Regions from separate parts of the Pseudovibrio sp. POLY-S9 genome, predicted to be linked through region 1. Evidence: predicted binding sites of a transcription regulator. Region 1 holds the regulator's gene; each other region holds the start of a gene.
What was found. Region 1 encodes PhoB, which activates phosphate uptake and scavenging genes when phosphate is short. Its sites were predicted from a motif close to TGTCATNNANCTGTCAT; they were not measured.
Positions count from the first base shown of each region.

Region 2: a site for PhoB is predicted at 1,158-1,174, ahead of phnF (phosphonate metabolism transcriptional regulator PhnF). Genes of this name have one in related genera too.
Region 3: a site for PhoB is predicted at 1,416-1,432, ahead of PPL9_RS10605 (UDP-2,3-diacylglucosamine diphosphatase). Genes of this name have one in related genera too.

Region 1 covers NZ_LCWX01000228.1:96,406-101,201, reverse strand. The annotation lists gene PPL9_RS23120 (aspartate aminotransferase family protein) at 1-170, opposite strand, end outside; gene PPL9_RS23115 (GcrA family cell cycle regulator) at 974-1,534, shown strand; gene PPL9_RS23110 (GNAT family N-acetyltransferase) at 1,634-2,098, opposite strand; gene phoB (phosphate regulon transcriptional regulator PhoB) at 2,176-2,871, opposite strand; gene phoU (phosphate signaling complex protein PhoU) at 2,945-3,649, opposite strand; gene pstB (phosphate ABC transporter ATP-binding protein PstB) at 3,683-4,486, opposite strand; gene pstA (phosphate ABC transporter permease PstA) at 4,539-4,796, opposite strand, start outside.
Region 2 covers NZ_LCWX01000079.1:84,668-89,463, reverse strand. The annotation lists gene phnH (phosphonate C-P lyase system protein PhnH) at 1-512, opposite strand, end outside; gene phnG (phosphonate C-P lyase system protein PhnG) at 514-984, opposite strand; gene phnF (phosphonate metabolism transcriptional regulator PhnF) at 1,181-1,921, shown strand; gene PPL9_RS06220 (CYTH and CHAD domain-containing protein) at 1,918-3,483, opposite strand; gene PPL9_RS06215 (FCD domain-containing protein) at 3,681-4,427, opposite strand; gene PPL9_RS06210 (TRAP transporter substrate-binding protein) at 4,575-4,796, opposite strand, start outside.
Region 3 covers NZ_LCWX01000122.1:232,110-236,905, reverse strand. The annotation lists gene PPL9_RS10615 (OmpP1/FadL family transporter) at 1-372, shown strand, start outside; gene PPL9_RS10610 (SDR family oxidoreductase) at 436-1,215, opposite strand; gene PPL9_RS10605 (UDP-2,3-diacylglucosamine diphosphatase) at 1,518-2,288, shown strand; gene PPL9_RS10600 (glycosyltransferase family 1 protein) at 2,285-3,364, shown strand; gene PPL9_RS10595 (threonine/serine dehydratase) at 3,456-4,475, shown strand; gene PPL9_RS10590 (protein phosphatase CheZ) at 4,540-4,796, opposite strand, start outside.

The DNA.
Region 1 (4,796 bases):
TTGAGCGCCTCAACGAGCTTTGGGTGTGCATGACCCAAGCCGGAGACGGCAATACCCGAGGCACAATCCATGTATCGTCGACCATCAGCCGCAATCAGCCAGACACCTTCCCCACGCTCGAACGCGAGGTCTGAGCGTGCATAAGTCTGCATTAGCGACGAAGTCGTCATTTCTTACTCCTCATGGATTGAGCTTTCTCGATATGCTCAAAAGTCCTGGTTGCTACAAAAACAAAAAAACGCCTTGTGGCGTTTTGAAACTAAGAGAAGCGACATATAAACCGCGTTCCCTCAGGGCAGTCAATAACACGTATTGCCAGCAATACCTTACTCCCGTTCAGGAATTGGCTGCCAGCCTTGTGTCTCTCCCTCTGGTGCAGCTTAAACAGGCTACTACCGGAAGAAGCATGCATTGTGGCATTTTTAGAGGATAGAGTAGAGATTAAATCCCATGCTCTATGACCAGTTTTTTTCCACGGTTCTTAAGGTTTATTCAATACACCTCTAGCGTGTACTACGGCATATGAGAGAGGAGTGCGCTTAGTTCTTGTGTTATGCAATTTGTAGTTTACTAGTGTTTTTTACTAGTTGTTTTTCAGTGGTAAATATATGTATTAAATATCAACGGGGTAACGCTATCAGCTCTTACTTTGTGTTGGAAAGAATGCGGTGGAACTTGGTTTAACAAACAGCTCCTATTCTTTAGATTGATAATCTTCTCCCACCACAAGAAGGCTGTTATAGGTAAGTAGTAGTACGGCAATTCTGGGGAAAACCAGAGTCTTCCCCACCTCAATTCTTTGAGGTTATTGCTCGTATCAACGCCCATATAGTACTGTGTGACAAGAGTTATACACCATCTCGTAGTTACTGAACGCTGCAAGCACACACGCTCAGGTAAGCGGCACTTTCGGATGCGTCCGAACTGAGCGAATGCTGTTTTGCGCGCCACTGAAGGAAGACGGGGCCCTTTAATGAGCTGGACAGCAGAACGTGTAGAGTTACTAACCAAACTTTGGGCAGACGGGTTAAGCGCCAGTCAAATCGCGGGGGAACTTGGCAATGTAACCCGTAATGCGGTGATTGGTAAGGTTCATCGCCTTGGTCTTTCAGGTCGCGCCAAATCGGGAGGTGGTGCAACCAAAACGAGAAAGGCACCTGCCCCAGCGGCAAGGGTCGTCACCTCAACCAAACCAACAGTGGCTGAAGCGATTGCAGCTGTTGCGCCTTCTCCAAGTCCCCGACAAATTCAGCCAACGATAGCCGGTGCCAACGCCCTTAAAGTTGAACCGATTGAAGCTATCCAACCAGAAATTTCTCCAGTCCCAACCTCCGATCTCTTTATTCCGGTTTCAGAGCGCGCCTCCATCCTGACATTGAATGAGCGCACCTGTAAGTGGCCGATTGGTGATCCGAGTTCTGATGACTTCTATTTCTGTGGTCGCCAGTCAGATGCAGGCACACCTTATTGTGCGCATCACCGCAGCATTGCCTATCAGCCCGTCAGCGACCGCCGCAACCGCCGCGCAAGCTAATCTGAGCTGAAAAAGCAACGTATTGAGCCGGGTCCAAAGCCCGGCTTTTTGCTGTTTGCGTGTCGTCTTGATATGGCGCTTGTCGCTCTGGCCTGAGAACTAGTGAGCTTTAAAGGTTTGGCGGGTGACGGCGCCCCAGTATGGGTCCGTATAGTTTTCTTCCAAAAACTGACCTGAGGTGTAGGTGTTGATAACGGAACGCCAAAAGGCAATGGCCTGATCAGCGCCTTCAATCTGCTTGATCTGCCAGTTACCGGACATTTGATCAAACAACGCAGCGGCAAAACGCTGTCCCAGTTTATGTCTGCGGAACACTGGCACCACGTAAAACTCGCAGACTTCAAAGTCGTGATGATCTTGCTGCTTGATTGCAGCTAACCCGGCGGGGATATCATCATTTAAAGCCAGATAGCCGGTGATGTTGCCTTCAAGGAGCGTGTCTTTGGCAAACAAACCATCCGCGTTTGGATGTTTGTGTGTGAGAGGTGAGAACTCTGCCTCGTAGGCCTGACAGAGATTGTCGTAGATATGAGCGGTCGCTCGATCAACCGTCTTGATTATCATTTGTTATCCGCATTGTTTTTTGTCTGCACCTCTGGAAGGGAGATGCAGTTTCACAATGCGCATATAGCAGAGATCAATTACCCAACAGCGAACTGGTCGTTGAAAGCGTATCCGGCGCCGCGGACGGTGCGGATCGGGTCTTTCATGCGGCCTTTGTTGATGGCTTTGCGCAGGCGGCCTACGTGGACGTCCACAGTGCGCTCATCTACGTAAACATCATGGCCCCAGACACCATCCAGCAGCTGTTCACGGGAGTAAACGCGGCCAGGTGCGCTCATGAGGAACTCCAGCAGGCGGTATTCTGTGGGGCCGAGGTGGATTTCGCGGCCTGTTCTGCGCACGCGGTGGGTTTCGCGGTCGAGCTCGATGTCGCCAGACTTAAGCATTGTGGAAACAACTTCTGGCAATGCACGGCGGAAGATCGCACGAACACGGGCCATAAGTTCCGGAACGGAGAACGGTTTGACGACATAATCGTCAGCCCCGGTTGCCAGACCGCGGATGCGCTCGGATTCTTCGCCGCGCGCTGTGAGCATGATAATCGGCATGCGCTCGGTTTCTGAGCGTGCCCGCAAACGACGGCAGAGCTCGATGCCAGAGAGGCCCGGAAGCATCCAGTCCAGCAGCAGCAGGTCCGGCTGGCTTTCCTGTAGGAGGAGTTCCGCCTCATCTCCTCTTGCGCACACGTCAACAGTGTAGCCCTCTGCTTCAAGGTTATAGCGCAGCAGCAGGCTTAGCGGTTCTTCGTCTTCTACAATCAGTATCTTAGGCATATTAAAGTGCTCTCTTTGCACCTTCTCTTATAAAGCAATTGCGTGTGTTCTGCTCGTTATAAGTGAACACACTCTACACGGTTGTGCTCTGCGCCAGCTCGTCCGTCTTTGGACGATCTGTTGGAAGGTGGCTTCCGGAGATCATGTAGTAGATGTTTTCTGCGATATTGGTTGCATGATCACCGATGCGCTCAATATTCTTTGCGCAGAACAACAAGTGCGCGCACATGGTGATGGAGCGCGGGTCTTCCATCATGTAGGTGAGCAGCTGGCGGAACAGGCTGGTGTAAAGCGCATCCACTTCGTCATCGCGAACATGTACGCGTTGGACAACCTCGAGATCACCAGAGGTGTAGGCGTCCAGAACGGCTTTGAGCTGTTCCAGAGCCAGATCAGACATGTGCTCAACACCAACAGCGAGCTGCTTGTTGTTGAACTCAGATTCAATCGCCAGTGTTCGCTTGCCGATGTTCTTGGCCATGTCGCCAACGCGCTCCAGATCGTTGGAGATGCGCATGGCGGCGATGATGTCGCGCAGATCGCTTGCCATTGGCTGGCGGCGTGCGATCACGGAGATGCACAGCTCTTCCAGCTCGGCCTGCATGTTGTCCAGGCGCTGGTCGGCGGCGATGGTGCGGGTTGCCAGTTCGCGGTCCTGTCTCAGCAGTGCAGTGACAGCGTCGTGAACCAGGGTTTCTGCCAGTCCGCCCATTTCAACGACACGTCCGGCCAGTTCTTTCAGCTCTTCATTGAAGGAAGAGACAATATGATCTTTCATCGGATATCTCCTTAGAGTACCGCTCTTTTATTTTTAACCAAAACGGCCTGTGATGTAATCCTGCGTGCGCTGGTCTTTTGGGTTGGTGAAGATATCGTTGGTCAGCCCCTCTTCCACCAGATTACCCAGATGGAAGAACGCGGTGCGCTGGGATACACGTGCGGCCTGCTGCATGGAGTGGGTTACGATAACAATGGTGTAGTTCTGGCGCAGTTCGTCCATCAGCTCTTCCACTTTTGCAGTGGCAATCGGGTCGAGCGCAGAACACGGCTCATCCATCAGGATCACTTCCGGAGACACAGCGATTGCGCGCGCGATGCACAAGCGCTGCTGCTGACCACCGGAAAGGCCTGTGCCCGGCTCGTCCAGACGGTCTTTCACTTCTTCAAACAAACCTGCACGCTGCAGGGAACTTGCGACGATATCTTCCAGATCCGACTTACCTTGTGCCAGACCGTGGATGCGTGGGCCGTAGGCCACGTTCTCAAAGATTGATTTTGGGAACGGGTTGGGCTTCTGGAACACCATGCCAACACGGGCCCGCAGTTCCACCACATCAATGCGCGGGTCATAGACATCGTCATTATCGAGGAGAATATCGCCTTGCACGCGGCAGATGTCGATGGTGTCGTTCATGCGGTTCAGACAGCGCAGGAAGGTGGACTTGCCGCAACCGGACGGGCCGATCAGCGCGGTCACCTGATTTTTGCGGACATCCAGATCGACACCATGAAGGGCCTGCTTGTCGCCGTAAAACACTTTTACATCGCGGCCACGCATCTTGAGTGTTTCGCCTTCAGCTGAAACGGCTGGAGGGGCGCTCATTGTTGTATCCATTGCACTCTCGGTGTCTGTGGTCATTTCCAATGCCATGATCTTGCCTTTCAAATCACCAGCGGCGCTCAAAACGTTTACGAAGGACGATTGCGATTGCATTCATCGAGATCAGGAAGCCGAGCAGCACCATGATCGCGGCAGAGGTTTTCTGCTGGAAGGCAGGTTCCGGGAAGTCTGCCCACATGAAGATCTGAACTGGCAGCACGGTAGAGGGATCAACCGGACTTGCCGGGATATCTACAATGAAGGCCACCATGCCGATCATGAGAAGCGGTGCGGTCTCACCCAGTGCCTGCGCCATACCGATGAT
Region 2 (4,796 bases), on a different contig from region 1:
AACATTGCTGGTGCGGGAGCAATGCTGAACTGCTTCTCAGTTTTTATCCCCGGACCTTTTAGCGTGATACCGTCGTCTTCGGTGAGCTCATCGACCATTAAAACGATCGTGGTTGAGCGGTCTGGATATTCCGCATTGCCAGCGGCAAAGCTTGCGATAGCAGGGAGCAGTTTTACATCCGAGACCAGCGCAAAAGCGGCTTCTGCAGGGCTTTCAACGAAGGGTGCTGCCGTGTGGAAACGGATGTAATTCTTGACGGTTTCATTGGTTGCGAGCGCAGGATCCAGCCAGAGCGGTGTGTCATAATCGCAAAGTGTCAGCACGAGCGCTGTCGCAGCTACAGATAGTGGAGCAGGAGGGCTGAGTGTGAGAATGTCCAGCTGTTGCACAGTTCCCGGTTGAGCCAGTGCGTTCATGGCAGAGCGGAAGACGGACTGGGCGTCGTGGACTGGATCAGCCAGACCCGGAGCGGGCGCTTTGGCGAAGATTGAGGAGGCTGTTTGCGTGCTCATTTTACTCTCCCCGGACCATGGTGAAGAAATCAACTTTGGTGGCTGCGACTTCAGCGCGTGTTTCGTTTTCTGCTTGTTCTTGAGCGGAGGCTAATGGCTGAAGAACCTTCGTCTTAACGAGATCCCGGTATTCTGATTGTTGCCAAAGGGCGTCAATGAGAGCCGCCTGTAGAACTTTTTGTTTTTCGCGGCCAAGGGCTTGACCGAAACCGGTGGTCCCGTCGTCTAAAGCTATGACGCAGCGAGTGACGGTTGCTTCGCACATGTTGAAGGGAGCGCCGGTGCCACCTGCGCGACCACGGACCATCACGAGCCCGATTTCTGCCGGGCGAATAACGGTATAGCTCGGCTCTAAACCGATGTTTTTCCAGGCTTTTGCGAGGTCTTGCGCTGAGGCCTTTGCCAGAATGCCCATAGCATTCTGCCTAGCTGCAATTTCCGGTGATTGCTCTTTGAGCGAACTTGCCGTCATTTCAGCCCCTTTAACTTTCAGGAACACGCTGGTTCTCTGGCATTGTGTGGTGACGCCTTGCGGGTTTGTCGAAAGATTGGATCCGCGCGTCTGAATTTGGTTGCTAAGCTAGAACTAATGTTGTCTAGTTGTATAGACAAATATTTTGCTCGCCAACTGATTAGTGTTGTTTCATGACGAAGACATGACGAATGCGATGAAATTTGATTTCTCTCCTGTTGAGCGGCGTGCGGGCGTTGCCATGTGGAAGCAGATTGCTGAAGTGCTGCGCTCTGAGCTTTCGCGAGCTGAGGTTTCTGAGGGGGAGAAAATCCCTACAGAACAAGAACTTGCACATAGCTTTGAGGTTAACCGCCATACTGTTCGGCGTGCGATTTCCACTTTGATCGAAGAGGGTTTTTTACGTTCAGATCAGGGGCGGGGAACCTTTGTTGCCAAGGCTCCGCTGGTCTATCCCATCGGTCCGCGCACGCGCTTTTCGGAGAACTTGTCGGGTCAGGCGCAGGAGGTTTATGGGGATATCTTCCGCACGACTGAAGTGATTGCAGATGCTTACACATCCGAACTGTTGGAGATTGCACCGGGCACTGCACTGTTTAAATGCGAGTCTGTGAGTTACGCAGATGGCACACCAATTATCGCAGGAACGCGCTGGTTTGAAGTGTCTCGCTTTCCCAATCTGCCTTCAGATTTGAATGAGACCAACTCGATCACCAAGATCATGGAGAAGTATGGTTTCGGTGATTATCGGCGTCAGGAAACCCGGATTACGGCGGCGCTTTGTAGTGCGCATAATGCGGAGTTGCTTAAGATCTCCGTGGGATCGCCTGTGCTCGTGATGGAATCTATCAATGTGATTGCGAGTGGAGCGCCTATACAAATTGGTCGAGCCTATGTGGCTGCTGACCGGATGCACCTAACCGTCAGAAATGACTAGGCTTTTGCTTGGAGCCAGTACTTGGGTGCTTCTACGGCGGCGTTCCAACGTTCTTGCGCTTCCAGCCATGCATTGTCAGCTCTGGCCTGATGCCAACCGGCGACAAAACCGATGACCGTTGAAACTTCGTTGTTTTGTAAGGATTGCGGAAGCTTCATTGCGACCAGACGGTCAGCCATGGCCACATCGTTGAGGTAGCCAAAGGTATTTTGAAGGCGCTTCAGACACTTAAGGAAGATACGCAGATCTTCTGGCTCATAGAGAGAGCGGAAGAACTCAACCGTATAACGCAGTTTTTTGAGCGATTTGCGGAGGTCGTGGCGCTGCTCGATGGTGAGGTCCTGCAGGTTCTCGGCCCGTTTTTCGCAGGCCTTCCAACGCTTGGACAATGCGTTTTGGGCGAAGGTTTGAATTGGTAGGTCCAGTTTCTTGAACTCGCTTAGTCCCAGGTTCTCTTTCCAAGCTGAGCTGTGTGCGAGTTCCCCCAGTTGGAGTAGGAAGCCGTTGAGCTTTGGATCAATCAGCTCCTGTCTCAGTTCAATCTGAGCTTCCACATGTGCCAGTTTAATGGCTTCAAAGAGCGGTTCGACTGAGTGCGTGTCTGGCAGTAACGGGATAACCGGTGTGATGATATCTTCCACCAGTACATCGATATCTCTTTGATTTCCTGCAGTTGTTGCCAGTTGCTTCGCGGAGACATCCAGCGCTGCGATGGTTTCGTTGCCCGGGAAAGCTGCTTTGTAGATATTGAACGCACTTCGTAATCTACGCAGTCCGACACGTAGTTGGTGCGGGCCTTCAGAGATGTTTTGCTGAAGGACGCAAGAACGGTTGGCAACAATCTGGTTGAGGCATTCGCTTAGGATTTTTTGGAAGGCTGAGCCTGCGTTGTCTCCTGGTTCCAACTCTATGTAGTTGGAGTGAAGTGCTTCTGAGGGCAGCTCAGGTGGTTCACCACTTGCTAATCGATAGCCAATGCCTGCCTTGTTGCTGCTGGAAAACAGAATTGGTCGATCTTTCATGAGTGCGCCTGCCAGTTTGTACAGGCTTTCGACCGGGCCTTCCATCAGCTCCAGCTCTACTTCATGGATCGGATGCTCTTTAGTGGCTGTTTTGGCTATGCCGGAATCTAGAGCCACTTCAATCTTCGCACCTGCTTTATCTGTATAGTAGGTCAAAGTGCGCGTGATGGCGGTCTCGAACAGGATTCCCCATTGCTTGCCCTCAAGCAGAGATAAGAGCTTCTGCTTGATTTCATTATCAGAAATCACATGGAAGTCTGGCTCAATTCCGGCTATGGGCAATTCCAGCTCAATCCGTTTGGAGAGCCCGGACTGCATGCCGCCGCCTTGCTTGATGGTTTGTAGCCAGTTGGTGCCGTTGTGGCGCGTGCGCAGCGAGATACGGGCTTTTTTGAGTGTGTGGTCCGGCGTGTCGTAATACACGGAACGGAGACGTTTCACGGATTGCTCACTGACCGCAAAGCCTTTTGGTGGTTTTGCTTTGGCCAGTTGCTCCAGAGTTGTTTCGTCTACAGAAAGCTTAAGCTCAATCTCGTGCATGATTGCCGGGCCACCCTATGCACAGCGTGCGAAGTGGAAGCTGGTTCCATCCCACTCTTGTTGATTTTACGTAGTAAACATCTCGCGAACGCATCCGCCTGTAAAGGGTGCAAAACGTCTATGGGAATTTATCAAAGATATAATCCCCATTTGGCAACGGTACTATGAATTGTGCTCTATTAATGCCCGTTGGTGGGTTATGCAGGCGTTAGCGGATCCTGCTGGAACAGGTATGCATCAAAAGCCGGATCGTCGACGTCAGATAAATCCATCAGGCGTTTCTTGACGTTCTCAAGGTGTTGCCACATCGCTTGTTTTGCTGCTTGCGGGTCTCTTCGCTTCAGAGCGTCGAGGATGTCCTGATGGTCGTTGAGCCACTCTTCGCGGTATGTGTTGTCGAAGATGCGTTCGTGCAGCTTATCCCACATTCTGGAACGGGTGCGTTGCTGCCAGAGGTTTCTGACCATATCGACCAGTACCGAGTTCTGGGTGGCTTCTGCTATGAGCAGGTGAAATTCCTCGTCTGCCTCATACCCGCCGGAGCCTTTTGCCAGGTCTTCGCGCTCACGCTCCAGAGCATCGCGCATGCGCAGGATATCTGCTTTGGTGACCATGGATGCTGCGAAGGCTGCGATGTTGCTTTCCATAAGCTGGCGTGCCTGCAGGAGCTCAAATGGGCCGATGTCTTCCAGATTTGAGGTGGGAGTAACTTGCTCCGCATCCGGCAGGCGTACAACGTAAGTGCCTGATCCTTTGCGCACATCAATCAAGCCTTCGATCTCAAGCATGATCATAGCTTCGCGCAGAAGTGAGCGGCTGACGTTCATTTCTTCAGCAATCTGGCGCTCCGGGCGCAGGCGGTCTCCAACCTTGAACGTTCCGTTGCCTAACTCTTTGCGCAAGACCTCAGCTACTTCCTGATAGCGGCGACGCTGACCATCCATTTCGCTTATTCTCCCATGCCTGCGCGGTTTGGCGGATTTTTAGTGATTGCTGCACGCTTAAGATACTAAATAAAGCAGATTTGCAAGCGAGACAAAAGGCCAGAGATTTGCCTTGTTACTCTGGCCTTTCTTATTCCATTAGAAGGCTTATTGGGTCAATGCTTTGATGCGTGTGATCAAGGAGCCAACTCTCTCAGATTTTTCCGCAGCTTCTGCATGCATTGGCAAAACAGCTTCGATGAATGGTGCTTTATTCACCTCAATGAACTTCACATTAAGCTCGGACTTTGCCTGCTCGATGTGTTTCTTTGTCATCTCATTCCACTGGGCACGGTGGAAGTGCATGGAGGACTTGGCAGCATCACGAAT
Region 3 (4,796 bases), on a different contig from region 1:
CTGCAGGATCAGGTGGTTTCCGAGTTACCGTTCCAATACAACGACGGCTACTTCATCTCGCTTGGTACGGAGTATGATTTCACTCAGAACATCACTGGTCGGTTTGGGCTGGCTTATGAGTGGTCTCCAATCGACGAAGCGAACCGGACACCACGATTGCCTGATTCAAACCGGTTCTGGCTGAGTGCCGGGGTGAGTTACTTCTACGAGGACTGGCTGGAAGTTGATTTTGGCTACTCGCATATCTTTCCAGAAAGCTCAAACATCAACATCAATCCGGACCACCCGTTCTATGAGGGCATTACCATTCAAGGGCCGGTCAATGACACCAATGTTGACATCATCAGCTTTGGTGCACGTTTGAAGTTCTAAGACGCCGCAAAAGCTAAATTGATTTGCCTCCCTGCAGGGTGACTGCGGGGAGGCTTTTCGATTTTAAAAAGCGCTTGGGTAGAGGCCGCCGTCGAGCAAGAGGTTCTGGCCTGTGATGTATCCAGCATGGGCTGAGCACATGAAGGCGCAGGCTTTGCCGAATTCTTCCGGATTGCCGAGACGCCTTGCTGGGATCTCTTCTGAAGATAGCCGTTTGGCTTCTTCGATGGAGATGCCGGTCTGCTCTGCCTGACGCTCGAAGCCACCTTTCAGGCGGTCGGTGTCGAACTTGCCGGGCAGCACATTGTTGATGGTGACATTGTGCTGGGCGTATTGGCGGCAGACGCCTGCCAGGAATGCTGTTAGACCAGCACGGGCACCGCTGGACAGGTCCAGCCCCTCGATTGGCATCTTCACAGACATAGAGGTTATGTTGACGATGCGGCCAAAGCGGCGCTCTGCCATGCCATCAATGACTGCTTTGATCAGTTCGATCGGGGTGATCATGTTCTGGATGACACCATCCTGAATCGCCTGACGGTCCAGCTCTTTGAAGTCTTTGTGTGGCGGGCCGCCGTTGTTGTTGACGAGAATGTCCGGGTTTGGGCACGCTTTGAGAACGGCTTGCTGGCCTTCTGGTGAGGAGATATCTGCTGCCACAGGAATGACTGAGATGTTGTGTTGTGCTGCCAGTTGGCTCGCGATTTGGTCTAGCCGTTGCTCGTTGCGTCCGTTGATTACGAGATCACACCCAGCCTCTGCCAGTGCTTTTGCCGTTCCCAACCCCAGCCCGCGGCTGGATGCGCAGACAATGGCTTTGCGCCCCTCAATACCCAAGTGCATTTCAACATCCTAATGAATCGGTGAATTGTGAAGGGCAGCCTACATTCTCAGAAAGGTTTGAGCCAGTCAGGATCAAGCTTAGCAAGCAAATAGAATATTCACTTGAATTGCAGATACTTGATTTTCTCTCCCCTAATAAACGGGGAGTAATGTTACTTGAGGTTCAAGCAAGAAGCTGACAGGTTTGAGTATATGTATCCTGTCATATTTGTTTCTTGTGAATCAATTTAAAGGAAAGAAGGTTTTCTTATTCCGGAGGCTTTGTGGTGACCGGGGATTCTACTAGTAAAAAATACAGAAGCTTGTTTTTGTCTGATGTGCATCTGGGTACACGCGGATGTCAGGCTGATCTCTTACTGGACTTTTTGAAGCAAAACGACGCTGACACGGTTTATCTTGTCGGCGACATTATTGATGGCTGGCGGCTGAAACGGTCCTGGTATTGGCCTCAACTGCATAATGATGTGGTGCAGAAGCTCTTGCGCAAAGGCCGCAAAGGGGCACGGATCGTTTACATTCCCGGCAATCATGATGAGTTCCTGCGGGATTTCTTCGGCATCCACTTTGGGGGTGTCGAGGTTGTTGATCAGGTCATTCATGAAGGGGCCAATGGCAAGAGGTATCTTGTCATTCACGGTGACCAGTTTGATGTGGTGGTGCGCCATGCAAAGTGGTTGGCCTTCTTTGGTGACTGGGCTTATGTGAGTGCGCTCAATCTCAATACAGTGCTGAATTATTGCCGTCGTAAGCTTGGGCTGACCTACTGGAGCCTTTCTGCGTGGGCGAAGCTGAAGGTAAAGAACGCCGTCAACTTCATTGGCAAGTTTGAGGAAACGCTGGTTTCGGAAGCGCAGCGTCAGAAGGTGGATGGGGTGATCTGCGGTCATATCCATCATGCGGCTGATCATGAGACCAACGGTATCCATTACATCAACACTGGTGATTGGGTGGAGAGTTGCACTGCCGTTGCCGAGAACTTTGATGGAACGTTTGAGGTTATTCATTGGGGCGATGGCAAACGGGGCGAGAGTGAGACTTCTAGCGAGAGTTCTGACGGACGGGTGGCGGCATGAGCTCGATCCTGATTGTTACCGATGCGTGGAAGCCTCAGATCAACGGCGTTGTGCGGACGCTGGAGCGACTTTCAGTTGAACTGCGCTCTATGGGTATTCGGGTTGAATTCCTGACGCCGCAGTCGTTTCATAGCATTCCGATGCCGTCTTATGGCGAGATCCGGCTGAGCCTGACGCTACCGCATATCGTGCGTGGGTTTATTGAGAAGTACGACTGCGACCATCTGCATATCGCGACCGAGGGGCCATTGGGCCTTATGGCAAGGCAGGTGGCAAAGCGGGACGGGCGTGTCTTTACCACCAGTTATCACACGCGCTTTCCTGAGTATTTGCAGGCACGCTATCCGGTGCCGTTGTCCTTTAGCTATTCCTGGTTGCGCCGTTTTCATAACAGCGGGCAGGGGTGCATGGTTGCGACGAGTACTTTGGAAGCTGACTTGCGCATGCGTGGGTTTGACAATCTGCTGCGATGGTCGCGCGGCGTGGATCATCAGCGGTTCCGGCCAATGCGGACCAACCTGCTGGATCACCTGCCAGGGCCGCGATTTTTATATGTGGGACGTGTGGCGGTTGAGAAGAATATCGAGGCGTTTTTGCAGCTTGATTTGCCGGGGACCAAGGTGGTTGTTGGTGGTGGTCCGCAGCTGGAGGAGCTCAAGGTTGCTTATCCGGAGGTGTTGTTTACCGGGCCTGTCGTTGGTGATGAGCTGATTGAGTATTATGCAAACTCGGATGTATTTGTGTTTCCGAGCCAGACCGACACGTTTGGCAATGTGCTGCTGGAAGCGCTTGCTTGCGGGACGCCGGTGGCGGCCTTTCCTGTGATGGGGCCGATTGATGTGATTGGCAACAGTGGGGCAGGTGTGCTGAAGAATGATCTTCAGGTGGCAGCGCTGGAAGCACTGGAGGTTTCGCGGGAGCATTGCCGGGATGTTGCCCTGCGATTTACGTGGCGGGCGAGTGCCGAGCAGTTTCTGGCTAATGCTGAACATGCCTATGATCCTGCATTCACTGCAGGATTTCGGCAGGACCTGTATGCGGGCAAAGGCTCTGTTGGAAATCACCTGAATGGTTGAGTGGATCTCCTTGAGCTGTGATCAGAATATCTGAAACCCTCGTAGATTTGCGTGCTATACAGGGCGGCATATTGCTGTTGCCGAGGTTCTTATGGTTTTAGATGTTTCCAGTCCAGTCGAACTCACTTTTTCCGAAATTGAAAAAGCAAGAACGAGGCTGCAAGGCTATGCCAGCCTGACACCGCTTCTGAACTTTCCGGTGTTGGATGAGCAGGTGAATGGCCGTGTCTTTATTAAAGCCGAAAACCTGCAGCGCACCGGGTCGTTTAAGTTTCGAGGTGCGTTCAATCGCCTTTCCCTGATCCCGCAGGAACAGCGGCCCGCTGGTGTAGTTGCGTGTTCTTCCGGAAACCATGCGCAGGGCGTTGCAGCTGCTGCGAAGATCCTTGGTTTTCCGGCGGTGATTGTGATGCCTGAGGATGCGCCTCAGTTGAAGATCCAGCGGACGAAAGCGCTGGGGGCGGAAGTTGTGCTTTACGATCGTGAGAGCGAGGACCGTGAGGCGATTGCCCGTGGTCTTTGTGAGGAGCGCGGTGCGACGTTCATTCACCCTTACAATGACAGTGGTGTGATTGTGGGACAGGGTACGACCGGGCTTGAAATTGCGGAACAGTGTGAGGTTCTGGGTGTCACGCCTGATGTGTTGATCAGCTGTACTGGTGGCGGTGGTCTGACCAGCGGTATTGCACTGGCGCTGGAAACGAGCCTGCCTGAGTGTCAGATTTACACGGCAGAGCCTGCTGGTTTTGATGATTATGCGCGCTCACTTGAAGCTGGGACACGTGTTCGCAATGCTGCTCTGGGTGGTTCTGTGTGCGATGCGGTGCTGACTGAAATGCCGGGGGACAAAGGCTTTTCAGTTTTGAGCAGGCGTCAGGCAAAAGGTTTGCGTGTTACAGATGACGAGGCGATGAAAGCGGTTGCCTTTGCTTATTTTGAGCTGAAACTGGTTGTTGAACCGGGCGCGGCTGTTGCTTTGGCTTCTGTGTTGTTTGGCAAGATTGACCTTGCCGGGAAGACGGCAGTGATCACGATCTCCGGCGGCAATGTGGATCCTGCTGTCTTTGAGAGAGCATTGAAGCAGTACTCTGCAGAGAAAGCACCTGCATAAGAAAAAAGCCGTTTGCGCTGAAAAGGAGGCAAACGGCTTTCGAAATTCTGGTTTTAGGTCTCAATCACGAGAAGAGTGCGAGGCGCTCTCCTGTTGAGAGGTGATGGAGCGGGTCGGAATTGCTGCCTCTTGGGGAGGTGAGCGGAGGCGACTGCCCCTCGATCTCGATTGGTGCATCGTCCTGCTCTGTCGCGGTGTCCGTCTCGACTGGCGTATCGTCGTTGGTGACGATGAGGTCGTCGTCCTCGATCAACGCGACTTGAGGCGTTTCAACAGCGTTCAACTCGTCTTCCACATCATCAAGCTCAAAGATTTCAGCAG